2 regions of the Kitasatospora sp. NPDC088160 genome follow, and region 1 is predicted to be linked to the other one. Evidence: riboswitches for the same ligand, from Rfam matches in the RefSeq annotation. Region 1 holds a riboswitch; the other holds the start of a gene.
What was found. A riboswitch is a leader RNA that binds a small molecule or an ion and turns the genes downstream of it on or off. The one in region 1 is predicted to bind cyclic di-AMP.
Positions count from the first base shown of each region.

Region 1 (9,711 bases):
GCGCTTCACCGCCAAGCGCCGCAACGCGGCCACCATGTACGACGCGGCGCTCAGCGCGCTGCTCATCTTCACCGTCACCAGCCGGGTGATCAGCCCGCAGTACCTGGTCTGGCTGATCGGCGTCGCCGCCGTCTGCCTGACCGTGCGCGGCAGCAGCCAGCGGCCGGTGGCCCTGCTGATCCTGCTCGCCTGCCCGCTGACGCTGGCCGAGTTCCCGCTGATGTTCAGCCGGATCCTCGCCAGCGAGCCCTGGGGCGTCACCGTGCTCAGCCTGCGCAACCTGCTGCTGCTGGCCGCCACCGTGCTCTCCTGCGTCCGGCTCTGGCGCGCCACCCGCGGCCCGGCACAGCTCCCGGCGACGGTGGTGCTGGCCAAGCCCGAGCCGGTGCCCGCCGGCGCCTACCCGGTGCGCCCCGGCATCGCCTACGAGCAGGACCTGCTGGACGGCATCGACCGGCCCGGTACCCCGGCCAGGCAGCGGCCCGGCACCCCGGCCAGGCAGCGGCGCTGAACGCCGCGCGCGCCGTCAGGCCCTGTCCGGCCGATCCTGCCGGGCCCGCGACGCCGGACAGGACCTAATCGCGCAGCGCGGCCACCTCGTCCAGCCAGAGCCGGGTGAACTCGGCCAGGCCGACGCCCGGTCCGGCCCGGAGCAGCCGGTCCAGCCGGTGGTCCCGGTCCGCCCCCTCCCCGTCGGCCGCGCCGACCGCCCGGTAGAACGCCACGAGCCGCTCGGGCCCGTAGCGCCGGGCGATCAGCTCGCAGGCGAGCCAGGCCTGCTCGTACGCCTGGGCGATGCCGTCGGCCCCCGCGGTGAAGTCCCGGTCGGCGGGCAGCGCGGTGGGCAGCCGGCCGGCGGCGACGTCCCGGGCCAGCTCGGGGGCGATCTGCTGCGGGCGCCGGCCGGAGCCCCGGTAGGCGGTCCAGTCGGCGACGCCCTCGGAGAGCCAGAGCGGTGTCCAGGCCCGGGTGTCGGCCCTGGTCGCGACGTGGGTGGCCTCGTGGGTGACGACCACCTGCCGGCCGAAGTCGCTGAGCCGCTCGAACGTGCCGGGGTTGACCAGCACCCGGTCGGCGGGGGTGTGCCAGGGCGCGCCGGGGGCGGCCGAGGTGACCGCCGCCATGCCCGCCCAGCCCGCCGGGTCGACCTCCAGCAGCCGGGCGAACTGCTCGGCGGTGGCGGGTACTTCGAGCAGCAGGCGGCCCGCCCAGCCGGTGCCCCAGACCTCGCTCACGGCGGGTGCGGCCCGGTCGGCCACCGCGACCAGACCGGCCGGGTCGGGCCCGTCGGCCAGTCCGAGCACCAGGCAGTGCGCGCCCGCCGCGGACCGGGCGGAGCCGAGGTCCCAGAGCGCCGGGGGCCCGCTCGCACTCTCCTCCCGGTCGACCCGCCAGCCGCCGCCGGCCAGGACCAGGTCGATCCGGCGCGGGTACACCACCGGGTAGTCGTCGTACCCGGTGATCCGGACCGCCAGGTCGGCGGCGGCCGTGAGCCGCTCCGGTCCGGCGTCCGCGCCGAGCACCAGGTTGCGGTAGCCGGCCTCGATCGCCGCCGGTCCGGACCAGGAGGGCAGCGCCCGGGCCCGCGCGTCCAGCAGCGCGGCCACCTCGGCCCGCCGGTCCGACGCCCACCGGTCCGACGCCCACCCGGCCGCGGAGGGGTCCGCCGGGGCCGCCGGCGGCAGCGACAGCTGGGCCAGCCCGCCGGCCGCGAGCAGCAGCGCACCGCGCCGGGACAGCGTCCGGCGGGCGCCGTCTATCGGGTGGGGGGCGTCGGGGTCGGACGGTGCCGGGCTCAGAGCCGGACCACCCCCGCGACCGGCATCGCGTTGACGCTCTCGTAGCGGACCTTGGCGCCCGGGTAGGGGGCGTGCACGATCACCCCGCCGCCGGCGTACATCCCGACGTGGTGCATGTCCCGGTAGAAGATCACCAGGTCTCCCGGCCGCGCTTCGGAGAGGCTGACCCGCTGCCCGGCGTACGCCTGGGCCTGCGAGGTGCGCGGCAGGGTCACTCCGGCCTGCCGCCAGCTGTAGTACATCAGACCGGAGCAGTCGAAGGCGCGGGGCCCGGTGGATCCGTAGAGGTAGGGCGAGCCGATCATCCGCACCGCGGCCGCCAGCGCGGCCGCCCCGCGCTCGGAGGCGGGCGGGGCCGTGCCGAGGTCCAGCCGGTCGGTGCCCCGGGTGGCGCGCTGCTCGGCCTCCCGGGCGTCCTGGGCGGCCATCCGGGCCCGCTCGGCGACGCCCAGGCTGTTGAGGAGCCGCTGGGCCTCGGTGAGCCGCTGCTGGATCTGCTGCTTGCTGTCGGCGAGCGAGCGGCGGGCCTGGTCGAGTTCGGCGAGCTTGCCGGCGGTCTCGGTGCGGCGCTGGTCGAGCCGGCGCTGGCGGGTGGCCAGTTCGTGCAGGGTCTCCTGCTGCCGCTCGGCGGCCTGGTCGAGGGTGCGGGCCCGGGACAGGTAGCCCTCCGGGTCGGTGGAGAGCATCAGCTGGACGGTCTGGGCCATGCCGCCGCCGCGGTACTCGGCGCCGGCCACGGTGGCGAGGTCGCCGCGCAACTGGTTGAGCTGGTCCTGGGCGACGGCGATCTCGCCCTGGAGGACGGTCGTCTCGCCCTGGAGCCGCTGCTGCGCCTCCTGGGCGGCGTTGTACTTCTCGGACGCCTGCTCGGCCTCGCCGTAGAGCTGCTCCACCTGCGCCTTGACGTCCTTGCGGGTGGGCGTGTCCGGCGCGGCGGGGGCGGCCTGGGCGCTGCCGCCCGTCGTCACACCCAGGGCGGTGGCGGCGGCCGCGGTCAGCACCAGCGCACGGACGAGCAGTTGGGAACGACGGTGCACGGGCATGGCGGCAGCGGCTCCGATCCGGCGGTGGGCCCCGCCGCCGCCCCAACGCGGGCGGCCCTGGAAGCGGAGTCCGGTGGCAGACGTTAGCGAGTCCGGGCAACCGAGTCCAAACCCCTGCCAACCCGAATATTTGACCCGCAATCGGACATCAGTCCGATGCGCCGGAAAAGCCACAGGCCCGGCCTTCCGTGGTGGAAGGCCGGGCCTGGGAGGGCCTGAGCGGGGATCAGACCCGCACGATGGAGGTCAGCGGCATGTTGCCGACGGCCTCGTAGCGGACCGACGCGCCCGGCTTGGGCGCGTGCAGCACCTGGCCGTTGCCCGCGTAGATGCCGACGTGGTGGGCGTCCCCGTAGAAGATCAGCAGGTCGCCGGGCTGGGCCTGGGAGAGGTCGGTGCCGATCCGGGTACCGGCGTGGGCCTGCTCCTGCGAGGTGCGCGGCAGCGAGACGTCGACCTGGTTGAACGCCCAGACCATCAGGCCCGAGCAGTCGAAGGAGCCGGGGCCGGAGGCGCCGTAGACGTACGGGCTGCCGATCTTGGAGGCGGCGATGGACAGCGCCGCGGCGCCGCGCGAGCTGCCGGCGCTCGGCTTGGTGACCGGCGCGGCGGGGGCCTGCGACGCGCTCAGGTCGGTGCGGCTGTTGTCGCGGGAGGAGCGGTCGGCGGCCTGCTGGGCCGCCGCCTGCTGCTGGGCGGCCTTCGCGGCGGCGTCGGCCTTCGACTTGGCCTCGGCGGCGGCCTTCTCCTCGGCCGCGCGGATCGCCTGGCGCTCCTGCTCGGACAGGGTGTTGAAGAGGTCCTGCGCGGCCTTGAGCTTGCCCTGGACCTCGTCCTTGGCGCTCTTCAGCTGCTGGGTGGTGGTCTCCATCTCGGCGAGCTTGCCCTGGGCCTCGGAGCGCACCTGGTCGAGCTTGCGCTGCTCGTCCTGGAGCTGCTTGAGCTGGCCCTTCTGGGTGCCGCCGGCCTGGTTCAGCGTGTCGGCCTGGCTCAGGAAGGTGTCCGGGCTGGCGGAGAACATCAGCTGGACGGTCTGGGATATGCCGCCGTTGCGGTACTGCTCGCCGGCGATCTCGGCCAGGCCGCCCTGGAGGTCGGTCACCTGCCCCTGCTGCCGCGCCACCTGGTCCTGCAGGTCGGTGACCTGCTTCTGCAACTGCTGCTGCTTCTCCTGGGCGGCGTTGAGCTTCTCGGTCGCGACCTCGGCCTGCTCGTTGAGCTGGTCGACCTGCTCCTTGACCTGGTCCTTGGTCGGCTGCGGGTCGGCGTGGGCGCCGGACTGCGCGGACAGCGCGACGGCCGCCGCGGCGAAGCCGGTCAGGATCGAGACCCGGGTGCGACTGGCGGGCTTGGGACGACGATGGGACGCCACGAAGGCGGACTCCTTCTTCCTACGCCGTCTACCGGGTGAGCTGACGGGTTCGGGCCGGAAGCGTGCCCTACGACGCCTCACGGCCGTTCCACCGGCCGACCTGGCGCCGATTCACCCCGGAGGAACGTGGTTCCCCGGCTCCGTTCGACAGCACCCCCGACTGCTGGGCTCCCCGTCGGGCAGGCACTGGGCCCGCCCCGCTGCGTCACGAACTCGACGGAAACCACCGCCGTCACCCTGGCTGGGCGATCGGGAGTGCGGTGGTTCGGGGCACGACCCTAGTAACTGAACCGTGATCCGTTCAAATCCTTGTCAGAAAAAAGACGGAAGAAGACCAAAGTTCTTTTGTGAATATGACACATAGTGATCACCGTCGTACGCAAAGCTGATCACTCTTCACCGGGGACTCGCGCTGCGGACAAAACCCGAACGCCACCCCCGGTCGGAGGGTGGCGTGGATCACAGGCCCGGACGGGGCCCTTCGGGCGTGTCGGGCCGTCAGACCCGGCGGATCGTGTTGATCGGCATCGCGTCGACCTTCATCACCTTCACCACGTCGCCGGTGTGCGGCGCGTGCACCACCATGCCGTTGCCGATGTACATCCCGACGTGGTGCCGGTCGGCGCCGTAGATGACCAGGTCGCCCGGCTGGGCCTGGTCCAGCGAGACCCTGGTGCCGACGTTGCCCTGCTCCTGCGAGGTGCGCGGCAGCGAGACGCCGGCCTGGCCGTACGCCCAGACCATCAGGCCCGAGCAGTCGAAGGTGGTCGAGCCGGTGGCGCCCCACACGTACGGCGAGCCCTGCTTGCTCATCGCCTTGGCCACGGCCACGCCCGCGTAGCCGCCGGCCTGCGGGAGGCTGCCGAGGTCGGCACGGTCGCTGCCGCGCGAGGCGCGGTCGTCCTGCTGCTGCTGGGCCCGCAGCGCGGCGCGGTCGGAGGCGCTGAGCGAGTTCAGCAGGTCCTGCGCGGCCTTCAGCTTCTGGTTGACGTCCGTCTTGGCCTGGTTCAGGTCCTTGGTGGTGGAGTCGAGCGAGGCCAGGACGGCGGCGGCCTCGGACTTCTCCTGGTCCAGCCGGCGCTGCTGGTCCAGCAGTCCCTTGAGCGCCTCCGACTCGCTGGCGCTGGCCTGCTGGGCGCTGGACGCCTTCTCCAGGTAGCCCGACGGGTCCGAGGAGAGCATCAGCTGGACGGACGGGTCGATGCCGCCGGTGCGGTACTGCTCGCCCGCCACGCCGGCCAGGCCGGTCTGGAGCTGGGTCATCTCGTCCTGGCTGCGGGCCACCTTGTCCTGCAGTTGGTCGGACTGCTTGCGGAGCTGGTCGGCCCGCTCCTTGGCGCCGTTGTACTTCTCCGCCGCCTGCTCCTGGTCCTGCTGGAGCTGGTCGATCTGCGCCTTGACGTCGCTCTTGCTCGGCTGGGGCGCGGCGTGCGCGGCGACCTGCGCGGAGAGGGCGACCGCGGTCGCCGCGGCAGCGGTGAGCACGGAGACCCGGGCGCGGCTCGGCTGCTTGGGACGGCGGTGGGAGGCCAAGGGAATTGCTCCTTCTTCCATCGGCCTCACCCGATCAGGTGAGAATCCGGAAAATAGGTTTGACGCCACACCCTAGGGAAGATCCACGGGTTTTGCCACTCCCCCGAAGGCGTGAACTCCACTTCCCCCGCAGGCTTCACTGGATGTGCACACCGCCGCAAACCGGGCGCTGACCAGGCGTCATCCCGCCGCGGCAGCCGTCAGGGCCGCGCCAGCCGGTTCAGCAGCAGAACGGAAGCCACGGGGCGCGCGCCAGCCTTCCGCACGCCCTCCGCGACCTCCCGGTCGGTGGACACCACCACCACCGGACGACCCTGCGGCTCGGCCCGCACCAGACGGCGGATCAGCTCGTCCGCGGTCTCGCCGGTCCGGCTGAACCGCACCCGCACCCCGCGCGGTGGCGCCATGATCACCGGAACGTCCAGGTCCTGCCCGTCGAACACGCAGGTGACCTCCGCCTGCGTGCGCTGGGCCAGCATCGCCAGCCCGCCCAGCAGCCGGATCCGCTGCTGCTCCAGCGGCAGCGTCGGATAGCCCGTCTTGGTCACGTTGTAGCCGTCCACCACCAGGTGCACCTGCGGGATCGCCAGCAGCTGGTCCAGCAGCGCCGGATCGTCGTCGGCCAGACCGCGCCGGGCCACGTCGTGCGGCGAGGCCGCACCCGGCACCACCGCCTCCACCAGGTCCCCCGGCCGGATCTGGGAGACCGGCAGCGCCAGCTCCCGCTGGAGCCCCTGCGCCGACTGCAGCACCGTGTCCAGCAGCAGCCGCAGCCGCATGTCCTCGACGCTGCGGCCCTCGCGGGCCGACCGGCGGCCCTGCTCGGCCGCCGTCTCCAGCTCGCCGACCCGGTGCCGCAGCCGCCGTGCCTCGGACTCCGCGGCGCCACGCTCGGCGGCCGCCTGCGCCCTCGCGGCCTCCAGCTCGGCGGTCAGCCGCCTGGTCTCGGCCTGCGCCCGGCGGGTGTCGCTCTCCAGCGAGCGCACCTTCTTCCGCAGCGACTCGGCCTCCCGGCGGACGTCCTCGGACTCCGCGCGCTGCCGCTCCAGGTCCGCCCGGGCGGCGGACCGCAGCTCGGCGAGCTCCGCCTGCAACTTCTCCGCCAGCCGGGTGGCCTCGGCAGCCGCGCCCTCGGCGCCGGCCCGCTCGGCCTCCTCCCCGGCCTCGGCCACCAGCCGGCTCCAGCCGGCCGACCGCACCAGGTAGGCGGCGGCCGCGACGTCCATCGGATCGGCGGCGCCCGGAACGCTGCCCGACTCCAACGCCTTCACCAGGTCCGGCTGGCCCAGCCTCAGCCGCTCCGCTATCCGCACCCGGAACGCCGGCTCCGACTCCAGCGCCGCGGCCAGCGCCGTGGCCGCGTACTTGGCCCGCCGGGCCGGGGTGAACTTGACGTACTGGCGCAGGCTCTGCGGCAGCTCGCCAGGCGGCAGCCCGCCGAGCGCGTCCGAGGCCAGGCCGACCACGCGCCGGCGCACGCCCTCGGGCAGCGGCCGGTCCAGCTTCTCGGCACCACGCTCCGGCGCCACCTCGCCGGAACCCGCCGCCCCGCCGGGGCCCACCGACTCATCGGAACCCGCCGCCCCGCCGACGGCCGCGGGCTCGGACGGAGCCGCGTCGGCGGCCCGCGCCTGCACGGCCGCAGCGGGCTGAAGCCCCTGCGCTTCGGCGGGCTCCCTCGCTGCGTCCACCACGTCCTCGGCTCCGATCCTGGTCCTACGGGGTCACGGCCCGCGGCCGCCGCCCTGTCGTCACGCTCCGTGCGTCCTGTCTGTATTGTCCCAGCGCGGCGGGCAGGCGCGCCGCGCACCCGCCCCCGCGCCGTCGGGCGTCAGCCCTGGTCGGCGGAGGCCTCCGCGTTCTCGGCGCCCGGACGGGCCACCAGCTCGACCTGGTCCACGGCGTTGCACCAGCGGCAGCGCACCGACTCGATCGTCTCGCTCAGCACCTCGGTATCCTCGACCTTGGACTCGCCGGCCAGGTCGAAGTGCAGGAACTCGGTGACCCGCGCGGTGCGGGTCACGTCGAAGCGGGTGAGGTTTCCGCACAGGGTGCAGCGCCAGCGCGTCTCGGCGGTCAGGGCGGGGACGGTCATCGGGGGTCCTCTCGGGTGGTCCCTGGGTGGGCTAGGCGCTCCCCCCGGAGCCCCGGCGTCGGCGGCGGGAGGCGGGATTGCCCGCCCCAAGCCTATTGCCTGAGGCAACCATCCCGGCCACCAGTCAGGAGAACGAGCGGGCTAGTCCACCTGCCGTACAAGGCCGTGTCACACGCCCGACACGGAGGGATGCTTGGCCGCATGGCACTGACGGCCCCCGGGCACACCGACGCGCGGGGCGAGCACCCGTCCGTGCCCGCCCCGGCGGTCACCTACGCCCTGATCGCGGTCAACACCCTGGTGTTCCTGCTGGGCCCGGCCGCCGGGCTCAACCCGCTGTACGGCACCGGCCAGTCCCGGCTCTGCGCGGAGCAGCGGTACGAGCAGCGCTGGGGCGTCATCCCCGCCGAGGTGCTGGCCGGCCGCCCGCTGACCGCCGAGCAGCTGGCCCAGGCCCCCGACCCGGCCCCGGGCTGCCCGGCCGCGCCCACCCCGGGCAAGCACCCGGCGCTGTCCGTCCTCACCGGGCTCTTCGTGCACGCCGGCTGGCTGCACCTGCTGGGCAACCTGCTCTTCCTCCACGTCTTCGGCCCCACCGTCGAACGGCGGCTGGGCCGGGCCCGGTTCGCCGTCTTCTACCTGGCCGCCGGCAGCCTGGCCACGTACGGCTTCGCCCTCGCCGAGGCGCACTCCCCGGGCTCCACCCGGGTGCTGATCGGCGCCTCCGGCGCGATCTCCGCCGTCCTCGGCGCCTACCTGCGCTTCCATCCGCGCGCCCGGGTGACGACGCTCGTCCCGCTGCTGCTGTTCCTGCCGCTGCGCTTCCCGGCCTGGCTGGTGCTCGGCCTCTGGTTCGCCCTGCAGTGGTGGTCGGTCCACTCGGCCGGGCCCGGGGTGGCCTATCTGGTTCACGTGATCGGCTTCTCGGCGGGCTTCCTCTACGCCTGCACGGCGGTCAGCCACCCCCCGAGACGACCCGGCTGACGCCCGATACGCTGGCGGCACCCCACAAAGGAGCCCGAACAGTGATCACCGCCATCGTCCTGATCAAGACCAGTGTCGACCGCATCCCGGAGATCGCCGAAGCCATCGCGGCCATCGAGGGCGTCAGCGAGGTGTACTCGGTGACCGGTGGCTACGACCTGGTGGCGATGGTCCGGGTGCGCCGGCACGACGATCTGGCCGCGGTCATCCCGGGCCGGCTGAACAAGGTCCCGGGCGTGGCCCACACCGAGACCCAGATCGCCTTCCGCACCTACTCCCAGCACGACCTCGAGGCCGCCTTCGCCCTCGGCCTGGACGAGTAGGCCCCTCGGCCCCGCCGACCGGGCCCCTCAGCCCTGCTGACGCCCCCGGTCGACCTGCACGGTGGCGACGCAGCGCCCGCCCTCGTTGCGGTAGTTCCACGCGGCACCGTCCGTGACCAGCTCGCGCACGGCGGTCAGGAAGCGGTCGACGTGCTCGTCCGGGGTCCCGGCCCCGAAGCTCACCCGGATCGCGTTCAGGCTGCGCTCGCCGGGCAGCGACGGCTCGGGCGCCCCGCACTCGGAGGGGGAGACCTCTTCGTCCCCGAGCAGGGTGCGCAGCAGCGGGTGCGCACAGAACAGGCCGTCGCGGACCCCGATGCCGTACTCGGCGGACAGCGCGGCCGAGAAGTGCGAGCTGTTCCAGCCCTGGACGACGAAGGACAGCACGCCCACCCGGGCCGCCTCGGCGCCGAACAGGGTCAGCACCTTGACCTGCGGGATCTCCGCCAGCCCGGCGGTCAGCCGGGCGATCAGCTGCCGCTCCCGGGCCTCCAGCACGTCGAAGCCCGCCTCGCTCAGCGCCCGGCAGGCCGAGGCGATCGCGTAGGCGCCGATGACGTTC
Region 1 covers NZ_JBIUSS010000019.1:120,146-129,856, forward strand. Annotated here, with positions in the region: gene ACIOGZ_RS27855 (glycosyltransferase 87 family protein) at 1-511, shown strand, start outside; gene ACIOGZ_RS27860 (hypothetical protein) at 576-1,607, opposite strand; gene ACIOGZ_RS27865 (NlpC/P60 family protein) at 1,796-2,842, opposite strand; gene ACIOGZ_RS27870 (NlpC/P60 family protein) at 3,069-4,214, opposite strand; cyclic di-AMP (ydaO/yuaA leader) riboswitch at 4,225-4,374, opposite strand; gene ACIOGZ_RS27875 (NlpC/P60 family protein) at 4,713-5,747, opposite strand; gene ACIOGZ_RS27880 (NYN domain-containing protein) at 5,948-7,309, opposite strand; gene ACIOGZ_RS27885 (hypothetical protein) at 7,579-7,842, opposite strand; gene ACIOGZ_RS27890 (rhomboid family intramembrane serine protease) at 8,044-8,826, shown strand; gene ACIOGZ_RS27895 (Lrp/AsnC ligand binding domain-containing protein) at 8,868-9,149, shown strand; gene ACIOGZ_RS27900 (aminotransferase class V-fold PLP-dependent enzyme) at 9,177-9,711, opposite strand, start outside.

Region 2 (9,711 bases), on a different contig from region 1:
CATCGTCCAGGGCCCGTGGGAGATCACCAACATCTACAAGGGCGCCGCGTTCGCCGACAAGAACAACCTCGGCATCGCGCCCGTCCCGGCGGGCTCCAGCGGCAAGTCCGGTGCGCCCACCGGCGGGCACAACATCTCCGTCTACGCCGGTGCCGACCAGGCCCACAAGGCCGCCGCCGAGAAGTTCGCCGCCTTCATGACCTCGGCGGAGAGCCAGGCGTTCATCGCGCAGAAGAACTCCACCCTGCCGACCCGCTCCGACGCCTTCACCGCCGACGTCAAGGCCGACCCCGGCATCGCCGGCTTCCAGGCCGTCCTCGGCAGCGCCAAGCCGCGCCCCGAACTGCCCGAGTACAGCTCGCTGTTCTCCTCGCTCGGCACCAACCTGGGCAAGGCCGTCCAGGGCACCGGCACCCAGGACGCGCTGAACACCGTCGCCACCGACTACGCCAAGCTGCTGCCGGGCTTCGCCAAGTAGTCGCCGTCGGCCGTCCGGGCCGCCGCCGCTCTCGCGGCGGCGGCCACCCGGCGGGCCCGGCGGCCGGACCCGCTCTCCCCGAGACTTCCCCCCGAGAAGGTGTCAATCGATGTCAGTCGCCGTGCAGGGCGCCACCGGCAAGGGCAGCCCGGAGCGCGAGCAGCGTCCGGGCCTGCTGGAACGCGTCAAGCGCTCCTACGCCAAGCACTGGTACGCCTACGCGATGATCGCCCCCGTGGTGCTGGTCCTCGGTGCGCTGGTGCTCTACCCGCTGGTCCAGGGCCTCTGGCTCACCCTGACCGACGCCAACAGCCTCAACGTCGCCCGCAAGATCGGCGTCAACGAGATCCCGGCCAGCTACAACTTCGTCGGCTTCCACAACTACGCCGACATCCTGTGGGGCCCCGGCTCGTACGACCGCTTCTGGTCCCACTTCGTCTGGACCATCGCCTGGACGGCCATCTGCGTCCTCCTGCACTACACCCTCGGCCTGGGCCTCGCCCTGCTGCTCAACAAGAAGCTGCGCGGCCGCGCCGTCTACCGGATGCTGCTCATCCTGCCCTGGGCCGTGCCGACCTTCGTCACCGTCTTCTCCTGGCGACTGATGCTGTCCGACGGCGGTGTCGTCAACAGCATGCTCTCCTTCCTCCACCTGCCCGAACCCGGTTGGCTCACCGACCCGTGGGCGCAGAAGTCCGCCGCGATCCTGGTCAACACCTGGGCCGGCGTGCCGTTCATGATGATCTCGCTGCTCGGCGGCCTGCAGTCGATCCCGGCCGAGCTGTACGAGGCCGCCGAGATGGACGGCGCCACGCCGTGGCAGCGCTTCCGGTACGTCACCCTGCCCGGGCTGCGGGCCGTCTCCTCCACCGTCGTCCTGCTCGGCGTGATCTGGACGTTCAACCAGTTCAACGTCATCTTCCTGCTCTTCGGCACCGGTGCGCCCGACGCCCAACTGCTGGTCACCTGGGCCTACCGGCTCGGCTTCGGCCAGATCCCCCGGGACTACGCGCAGTCCGCCGCCTACGGCGTGATCCTGCTGTCCATCCTGATCGTCTTCACCGCCTTCTACCGGCGCTGGCTCGCCCGCAACGAGCAGGCCAACGGCTGAGGCCCCGGACCCAGTTGACCCACGAAGGCAGGTACCCCCGATGAGCACCACCACCGAACTCCCCACCCCCGCGACGACCGTGGCCCCGGCCGCCCGGCCGGCCAAGGTCCGCCGGCGCGGTGAGAGCAGCCTGCTGGCCAGGGCGCTGTCCCACGGCACCCTGATCGTGGCCGGCCTGATCGCGCTGTTCCCGGTGGCGTGGATCCTCTTCGTCTCGCTCGGCCCGGACAAGACCGACTACCTCCACCCCGGCGCGATCCTCGACAAGCTCACGCTGTCGAACTACCACCACGTGCTGTTCGACACGGACTTCTTCACCTGGTTCGGCAACGCCCTGCTGGTCTCCGGCGTCACCACCGTGTTCGGCGTCCTGGTCGCCGCCACCACCGGCTACGCCGTCTCCCGGATGCGCTTCCCCGGCCACCGGCCGCTGATGTGGTCGCTGCTGGTCACCCAGATGTTCCCGATCGCGGTGCTGATCGTGCCGATGTACACGATGCTCTCCGACCTCGGCCTGCTGGACAGCTACCTGGGCCTGATCCTGGTCTACTCGACCACCACCGTGCCGTACTGCGCGTGGCTGCTGAAGGGCTACTTCGACACCATCCCGGTGGAGATCGACGAGGCCGGCCGGGTCGACGGGCTCAGCCCGTTCGGCACCTTCTGGCGGCTGGTGCTGCCGCTCGCCCGCCCGGGCCTGGCGGTGGCCGCCTTCTACTCCTTCCTCACGTACTGGGCCGAGGTGCCGTTCGCCTCCACCTTCATGCTCAGCTCCGACAAGTACACGCTGGCCGTGGGCCTGCAGACCTTCGTCAGCGAGCACGACGCCCAGTGGAACCTGATGGCCGCGACCGCCGTGCTGATCGCGATCCCGTCGGCAGCCTTCTTCTACCTGGTGCAGCGCCACCTGGTCACCGGTCTGACCGCCGGTGCCTCCAAGTCGTAACGCTCCTCGCTCCTCTAGTCCCCAAGGGATACCGTCCATGACCCAGAACCTGGCCGACACCTCCCGGCCTGCCGCCGACGCCGCCGCCCACGAGGCGGTCACCCCGGCTCCTGCGACTGGCGGCGCGTCCAGAGGCTGGTGGCGGGACGCGGTCATCTACCAGGTGTACCCGCGCAGCTTCGCCGACTCCAACGGCGACGGCATGGGTGACCTGCCCGGCATCCGCAGCCGCCTGCCGTACCTGCGCGACCTCGGCGTGGACGCGGTCTGGCTGTCGCCGTTCTACGCCTCGCCGCAGGCGGACGCGGGCTACGACGTCGCCGACTACCGCGCCGTGGACCCGATGTTCGGCAGCCTGCTGGACGCTGACGCGCTCATCCGGGACGCCCACCAGCTGGGGCTGCGGATCATCGTCGACCTCGTCCCGAACCACTCCTCGGACCAGCACGAGTGGTTCCAGCGCGCCCTGCGCGAGGGCCCCGAGTCCCCGCTGCGCGAGCGGTACCACTTCCGCCCCGGCAAGGGCGAGAACGGCGAACTGCCGCCCAACGACTGGGAGTCCATCTTCGGCGGCCCGGCCTGGACCCGCAGCGAGAACCCGGACGGCACCCCCGGCGACTGGTACCTGCACCTGTTCGCCCCCGAGCAGCCCGACTTCAACTGGGAGAACCGGGCCGTCGCCGACGAGTTCCGCTCGATCCTGCGGTTCTGGCTCGACATGGGTGTCGACGGCTTCCGCATCGACGTCGCCCACGGCCTGGTGAAGGCCCCCGGCCTGCCCGACCTCGGCGGCTCCGACCAGCTCAAGCTGCTCGGCAACGACGTCATGCCGTTCTTCGACCAGGACGGCGTGCACGAGATCTACCGCAGCTGGCGCAAGATCCTCGACGAGTACCCGGGCCAGCGGATCGGCGTCGCCGAGGCCTGGACCCCGACCGTCCAGCGCACCGCCAACTACGTGCGCCCCGATGAGCTGCACCAGGCCTTCAACTTCCAGTACCTGGGCACCGGTTGGGACGCCGCCGCGCTGCGCGAGGTGATCGACGTCTCGCTCGACTCGATGCGCCCGGTCGACGCCCCGACCACCTGGGTGCTGTCCAACCACGACGTCACCCGGCACGCCACCCGCTTCGCCAACCCGCCCGGCCTCGGCACCCAGATCCGCACGCCCGGCGACCGCGAGCTCGGCCTGCGCCGCGCCCGCGCCGCCACCCTGCTGATGCTCGCGCTGCCCGGCTCCGCGTACATCTACCAGGGCGAGGAACTCGGTCTGCCGGACGTCACCGACCTGCCGGACGAGGTCCGCCAGGACCCGTCGTTCTTCCGCAAGGCCGGGCAGGACGGCTACCGCGACGGCTGCCGCGTCCCGATCCCGTGGTCCGGCACCGAGGCCCCGTACGGCTTCGGCCCGGTCGCCGGCGGGCCGTCCTGGCTGCCGCAGCCGGCCGAGTGGGCCGAGCTGAGCGTCGAGGCGCAGACCGGCGACCCGGCGTCCACCCTGGAGCTGTACCGCAGCGCGCTCGCCGTCCGCCGCTCCCAGGACGACCTCGGCGCCGGGACGGCCGTGGAGTGGCTGGAGGGCCCCGAGGGGACCCTGACGTTCCGCCGCGGCTCCTTCGTCTGCACCGTCAACGCCACGGACGAGCCGGTCCGGATAGCGGCGCCCGGAAAGCTGCTGCTCTCCTCGGTGGAGCTGGTGGTCGACGGCAGCGAGACGGTGCTCGCGCCGGACAGCACCGGCTGGTGGGCGGTCTGACGTGGTTGCAATAGGCTCTGGGACCGTGACTACGGCGCGACTCTCAGACATCGCGGCGCAGGCGGGGGTCAGCGAAGCCACCGTCTCCCGCGTACTCAACGGCAAGGCGAACGTCTCCGCCGCCACCCGGCAGACCGTGCTGGCGGCGCTCGACGTGCTCGGCTACGAGCGGCCGACCCGACTGCGCCAGCGCAGCGCCGGCCTGATCGGGCTGATCACGCCGGAGCTGAGCAACCCGATCTTCCCCGCACTGGCCCAGGTGATCGAGCAGGTGCTCAGCCGGCACGGGTACACCCCGGTGCTGTGCACCCAGACACCGGGCGGGTCCACCGAGGACGAACTGGTCGAGATGCTGGTCGACCGGGGCGTGGCGGGCATCGTCTTCGTCTCCGGGCTGCACGCCGACTCCACCGCCGACCTCGACCGCTACGCCCGGCTGACCGGGCGAGGGGTGCCGTTCGTGCTGATCAACGGCTACAGCGAGCGGATCGACGCGCCGTTCATCTCGCCGGACGACCGGGCCGCGATGTGGATGGCCGTCCAGCACCTGGCCGAACTCGGGCACGAGCGGATCGGGCTGGCGGTCGGGCAGCGGCGGTACGTGCCGGTGCTGCGCAAGATCGAGGGCTTCACGGCGGCGATGCGCGAGGTGCTGGGACGGAGCCAGGAGGAGGCCGAGGAACTCGTCCACCACACGCTGTTCAGCGTGGAGGGCGGGCACGCGGCGGCCGGCGCGCTGCTGGACAAGGGCTGCACGGCGATCGTCTGCGGCAGCGACATGATGGCGCTCGGGGCGATCCGGGCGGTGCGGCAGCGTGGGCTGTCGGTGCCGCACGACGTCTCGGTGGTCGGCTTCGACGACTCGCCGCTGATCGCCTTCACCGAGCCGCCGCTGACCACGATCCGCCAGCCGGTCGAGGCGATGGCGACCGCGGCGGTGGACGCGCTGCTGGAGGAGGTCGGCGGAAACGCCGTCCAGCGCGGGGAGTTCATGTTCCAGCCGGAGCTGGTCATGCGTGGGTCCACGGGGGCCTGCGCGCGCTGAGGACGGTCAACGGACGGGCCCCGGAGAGCAGTTGCTCTCCGGGGTCCGTTGTGTGCCGCCCGGGTGCCGGGTCAGCCGTCAGTTGTCGGCTGTCACCCGTCGGTCGTGCTCAGACCCGGCCGGCGAAGTCCGGCGCCCAGTTGGCGACGGTCTGCAGGCGCACGCCCGAGCTCGGGTTGGCGGCCTCGACGTACTGGCCGCCGCCGATGTAGATCGCGACGTGGTAGACGCCGGAGTTCTGGCCGTTGTTGGACCAGAACAGCAGGTCGCCCGCCTGCAGGCTGTCCAGCGAGACGCGGGTGCTGGCGGCGGCCTGGTCGGCGGCGACGCGCGGGACGGAGACGCCCGCGGCGCGCAGCGCGGCCTGGGTCAGGCCGGAGCAGTCCCAGCCGCCGTTGCCGGTACCGCCGTAGACGTACGCCTGGCCGACCTTCGACTGGGCGAAGGAGACCGCGGCGGCCATGCTGCCGGTGGCGGCCGGGGTCTGAGCCGGGGTCTGAGCCTGGGCGGCCGGCTTGGAGGCCGGCTTGGAGGCCGGCTTGGTGGCCGGGGCCTGGGGCTGGGCGGCCGGCTTGGCGCTCGCGACAGCGCCGTTGGAGGTCTGGCCGGACTTCTGCGAGCGGTCGAACCAGGTGAAGTCCGAGCCGGACGTGGCCGACGAGCCGGAGCCGGACCGGTCGGCCTGAGCCGACTGCTGGGCCTGGCCGCCGTCCTTGAACGAGAGGCGCTGGCCCGGGTAGATGGAGTCCGGGCCCTCGGTCAGGGTGCCGCGGTTGAGTTCGTACAGCCGCTGCCAGCCGCCCTGGAGGTTGTGCTTGTCGGCGATCGAGGACAGCCAGTCGCCGGAGGCGACGGTGTAGTCGTCGGCCTGGGGCTGGGCGCTGTTCCGGGCCTGGCTCTGGCCCTTCTGGGCCGAGGTGCCGTTGGTGGAGTCGGCGGGGGCCTGCGCCTGGTCCTGGGCCGGTGCGGCCGGCTTGGCGGGCTTCGCGGCCGGGGCCGGGGTCTGGGTCTGCGCGGGCTTGGCGGCCGGGGCGGCCGGCTTCGCGGCGGGCTTGGTGGCGGTCGAACCGGCAGCCGAGCCGGTGGTCGAGCCGGCCGAGGTGTCGACGGCGGCCGGGGTGCCGCCCTTGGTCAGGCCGGCCTGGACCGAGCACACCGGCCAGGCGCCGGGGCCCTGCGAGGCGAGGACCTTCTCGGCGACGGCGATCTGCTGGTCCTTGGTGGCCTGGTTGGCCTGGGGGGCGTAGGCGGTGCCGCCGAAGGCGGCCCAGGTGCTGGAGGTGAACTGCAGGCCGCCGTAGAAGCCGTTGCCGGTGTTGATGCTCCAGTTGCCGGTGCTCTCGCACTGGGCGACCTTGTCCCAGGTGGCGACGGAGGCGGCGGAGGCGGTGCCGGAGGTGAGGCAGGGGATGGTGAGGCCGACGCCCGCGACGCCGACGGCGGCGATCACGCGTCGGGTACGACTGGACAGACGGGTGCCGTTGGTGGGCAGCATGAAGACGCAGTCCTCTCCCACGCCTGCGAGGTGAGCTGTCGGATTCGGGCTGGAGTTGCCCGGCCGCGCTGTGGGCGCGGCTTCACCCCTAGCCCTGGATCGTTCCGGGGAACGGTCCGGGGCGACTTACCTGTGGGTCCCCCGCTCCTGCCGTGGTGCGTTTTCGCGCTGCCAGGACATCCGACGGCAGGACTCGGCGTCGCGGATGAACTGGGTTCGTGTGGCCACGAACGGGGAGCACGTTAAGCAGACTTAAGTTCAAACTGCAAACACCTGTGACGCGCATCACGGTTTGGCGAGAACGGTCGTTCCCCTCACTTGTCATGATCGGAAATGACCGATTTCCGGCAACGCTGCGAAGGGTGCGCGCAACTGTCTGCGTTTCAGGAGGCGGGTGACGGTGGGTCGGGTCGCCCGGGGGCCTGCCCGCCGGGAGAGCGGCGTGTCCGCACTGTGGCCGTCGGGGGGTGCGTCGAGCGATGGTGAACAAATGCGGATAGAACGGACATCACACCTATTCGTCCTTTAACTCCCTTACGGGACAAGCGGGAAGGGCCCGGAACGGCTACGTTCCGGGCCCTTCACACGTGCGGTGACCGCTACTACTGGCCGGCCGACTCCTCGGCGGCGGCGTGAGCGGCGTGAGCGGCGCGACCACCCCGGCCGGAGTGGTCGGCGTGGGTGCCCTCGGCGGCCTCCGCCGCCTCGGCCTCGGCCTGCGCCAGGGCCTCGGGGGAGGGCGCCGGCAGCGCGGCCAGGTAGGTGGAGGCGATCAGCTGGCCGACCGTCGGGTAGGCGCCCAGCGGCGCCGCGGACGGGCAGCCGGTCTCCTCGGCGGCCGTGGCGAGCAGCTCGGAGTCGGCCTCCGGCCCGATCACCAGCGGGGCCAGCGCCGGGCGCTGGGAGCCGGTCTCCTTGAGGTGGTTGACGGCCGCGGCGACCGAGCCCGGCACGTCGAGCGCGGCGGGCACGACCGGGACGGCCAGCCGGGCCGCCAGCAGGACACCGGTGATGCCGGCAGCGGCAGCGGCCTCCTCGCCGCCGACGGTGGTCAGCACGACGCCGTCCGCGGCGGTCGCGATGGCGAACAGCCGGGCCCGGTCGGCACGCGCCAGGCCGGCCTCGGACAGGCGCACGTGCACGGCCTCGGCGAGCAGCGGGTGCGGGCCGAGCACGTCGGTGACGGGGGCTCCGTACTCGGCGGCGAGGGCGTGGAGTTCGGTCAGGAATCCGTGCGGGCCGGGTACCAGCGGCACCAGGACCGGCGCGGGCAGGCCGGCCTCGGCGGCCATGGCCAGCAGTTCGGCGACGGTGCGGTCGTCGCTGTCGGCGCCCTGGGCGGCTTCGCCCGGGAGGTAGCCGACGGCGGTCTGGATGTCGCCCTGCTCGCTGCGGACGATCGACAGCAGCTCCTCGACGACCGAGCGGGACTCGGGCCCGGCGGTCGCGGGCACGGCGAGCACCAGGGCCGGGGATCCGGCCGGGATCTCGGGGCGCTCGGGGCGGCGGTGGCGCCCCCGCGCACGGGAGCCTGGAGTGCGGACGGGCAGTGGCGCGCCCGGGATGGCTGCGGTGCTCATGCCGGAGATCGTAGGACATCGGCCCGTCAGGCCTGCATTCGGCTGCCGTTCGAGTTTCACGTGGTCATGGCGGGTGCGCCGCGCTCCCGTCGTGTCCGTCCGGGCGGTTTGCCCGCAATCCGGACATATCTCACCCAGCCTTCGAGCGATCACCGCTGGTTGCCCTGACGTGTCCGACGGGGCGTCGAGTTGCTTCTGTGGCGCGTGAGATGTCTCACAGCCGGGAGGTCGCCTGACGGAGGGTCACGAAGGCGCGACTCCGGGCGTCTGAAGATCAACATTCAGCGGGGAATCGCTCACGGCCGGTTATCGAGAATCTGGCGATTCACTCGGCTATGTCCGTTTACGTACCGTCAGGAGAAGGGTCCGTGAAGAGTTCAGAACTGCCGGTGAAAGGCCTCGTGCACCTGCAATGTCCCGTGCTGATGCACGTGCACAGCAGCTATCATCGCGTCAAGTGAGGCGTTGTGCCGGGCCGGTACGGGGCCGGTCCGTTCGTTCGGCGGGTGCCGGGAGCGCCGCGCTGGACGACCACTCCGGAGCTCTTCGGGAGATTTCTATGCACGACTCGCAGGACACGTACGGCTCGTACGACACCTACAACGGGATGGCGGCCGCCGACCTCAAGGGGGTTGTCTGGCAGAAGAGCCTGCACAGCAACTCCCAGGGGAACTGCGTCGAGTTCGCGGCCCTGCCGGGGGGCGATGTGGCGATGCGCAACTCGCGCTTCCCGGAAGGTCCGGCGCTCATCTACACCCGGGCCGAGATCGCCGCCCTGCTGCTGGGGGCCAAGGACGGGGAGTTCGACCACCTGGCGGTCTGACCGGCCGCCGTCCTGCCATCGGGGGGCCGTCGTGGGTGCTGACACCGCGACGGCCTTTGTCTTGTCCGGGGCCGGTCCGGGGCCACATGACGGGCGCTCTCGTGGCGGGCGCTCTCGTGGCGGCCGTTCTCGCGGCCGACCGCGCGCAGGTGTGGCGGGTGGTCCCGCGCACGGCTGGGGGCCCGGACGTGGACGGGAGTCGGGCCGCCGGGGTGCCCGGCCGTCGGTCCGGCCGGCTCGTCCGGGAGACAGGCCCGGGAATCGTCGCGGGAATCGCCCTGAGGGCTGGGCCGGAGCCCGTGGCGCACCTGTGCCAGGCCCGTCGATCCGCTCCGCGGAGCCCGGGGTGCGGTCCTCCCGGGGCCTCCCTCGGCCGGCCGCGCGCCGCCTGGCGCTAGGCCGAGCGCCGGTGCCGTCCACCGAGTTCGGAACCGGTGGCCGGCTCCGCCTCGAACAGGGCCCAGACCACCTTGCCGC
Region 2 covers NZ_JBIUSS010000001.1:554,015-563,725, forward strand. Annotated here, with positions in the region: gene ACIOGZ_RS02325 (extracellular solute-binding protein) at 1-478, shown strand, start outside; gene ACIOGZ_RS02330 (sugar ABC transporter permease) at 588-1,589, shown strand; gene ACIOGZ_RS02335 (carbohydrate ABC transporter permease) at 1,630-2,535, shown strand; gene ACIOGZ_RS02340 (glycoside hydrolase family 13 protein) at 2,573-4,291, shown strand; gene ACIOGZ_RS02345 (LacI family DNA-binding transcriptional regulator) at 4,317-5,336, shown strand; gene ACIOGZ_RS02350 (transglycosylase family protein) at 5,446-6,852, opposite strand; cyclic di-AMP (ydaO/yuaA leader) riboswitch at 6,839-6,999, opposite strand; gene ACIOGZ_RS02355 (hypothetical protein) at 7,434-8,411, opposite strand; gene ACIOGZ_RS02360 (DUF397 domain-containing protein) at 8,971-9,234, shown strand; gene ACIOGZ_RS02365 (ATP-binding protein) at 9,629-9,711, opposite strand, start outside.
Region 2: linked by a shared signal. The riboswitch ahead of ACIOGZ_RS02350 (transglycosylase family protein) and the one ahead of ACIOGZ_RS27870 (NlpC/P60 family protein) in region 1 are both predicted to bind cyclic di-AMP.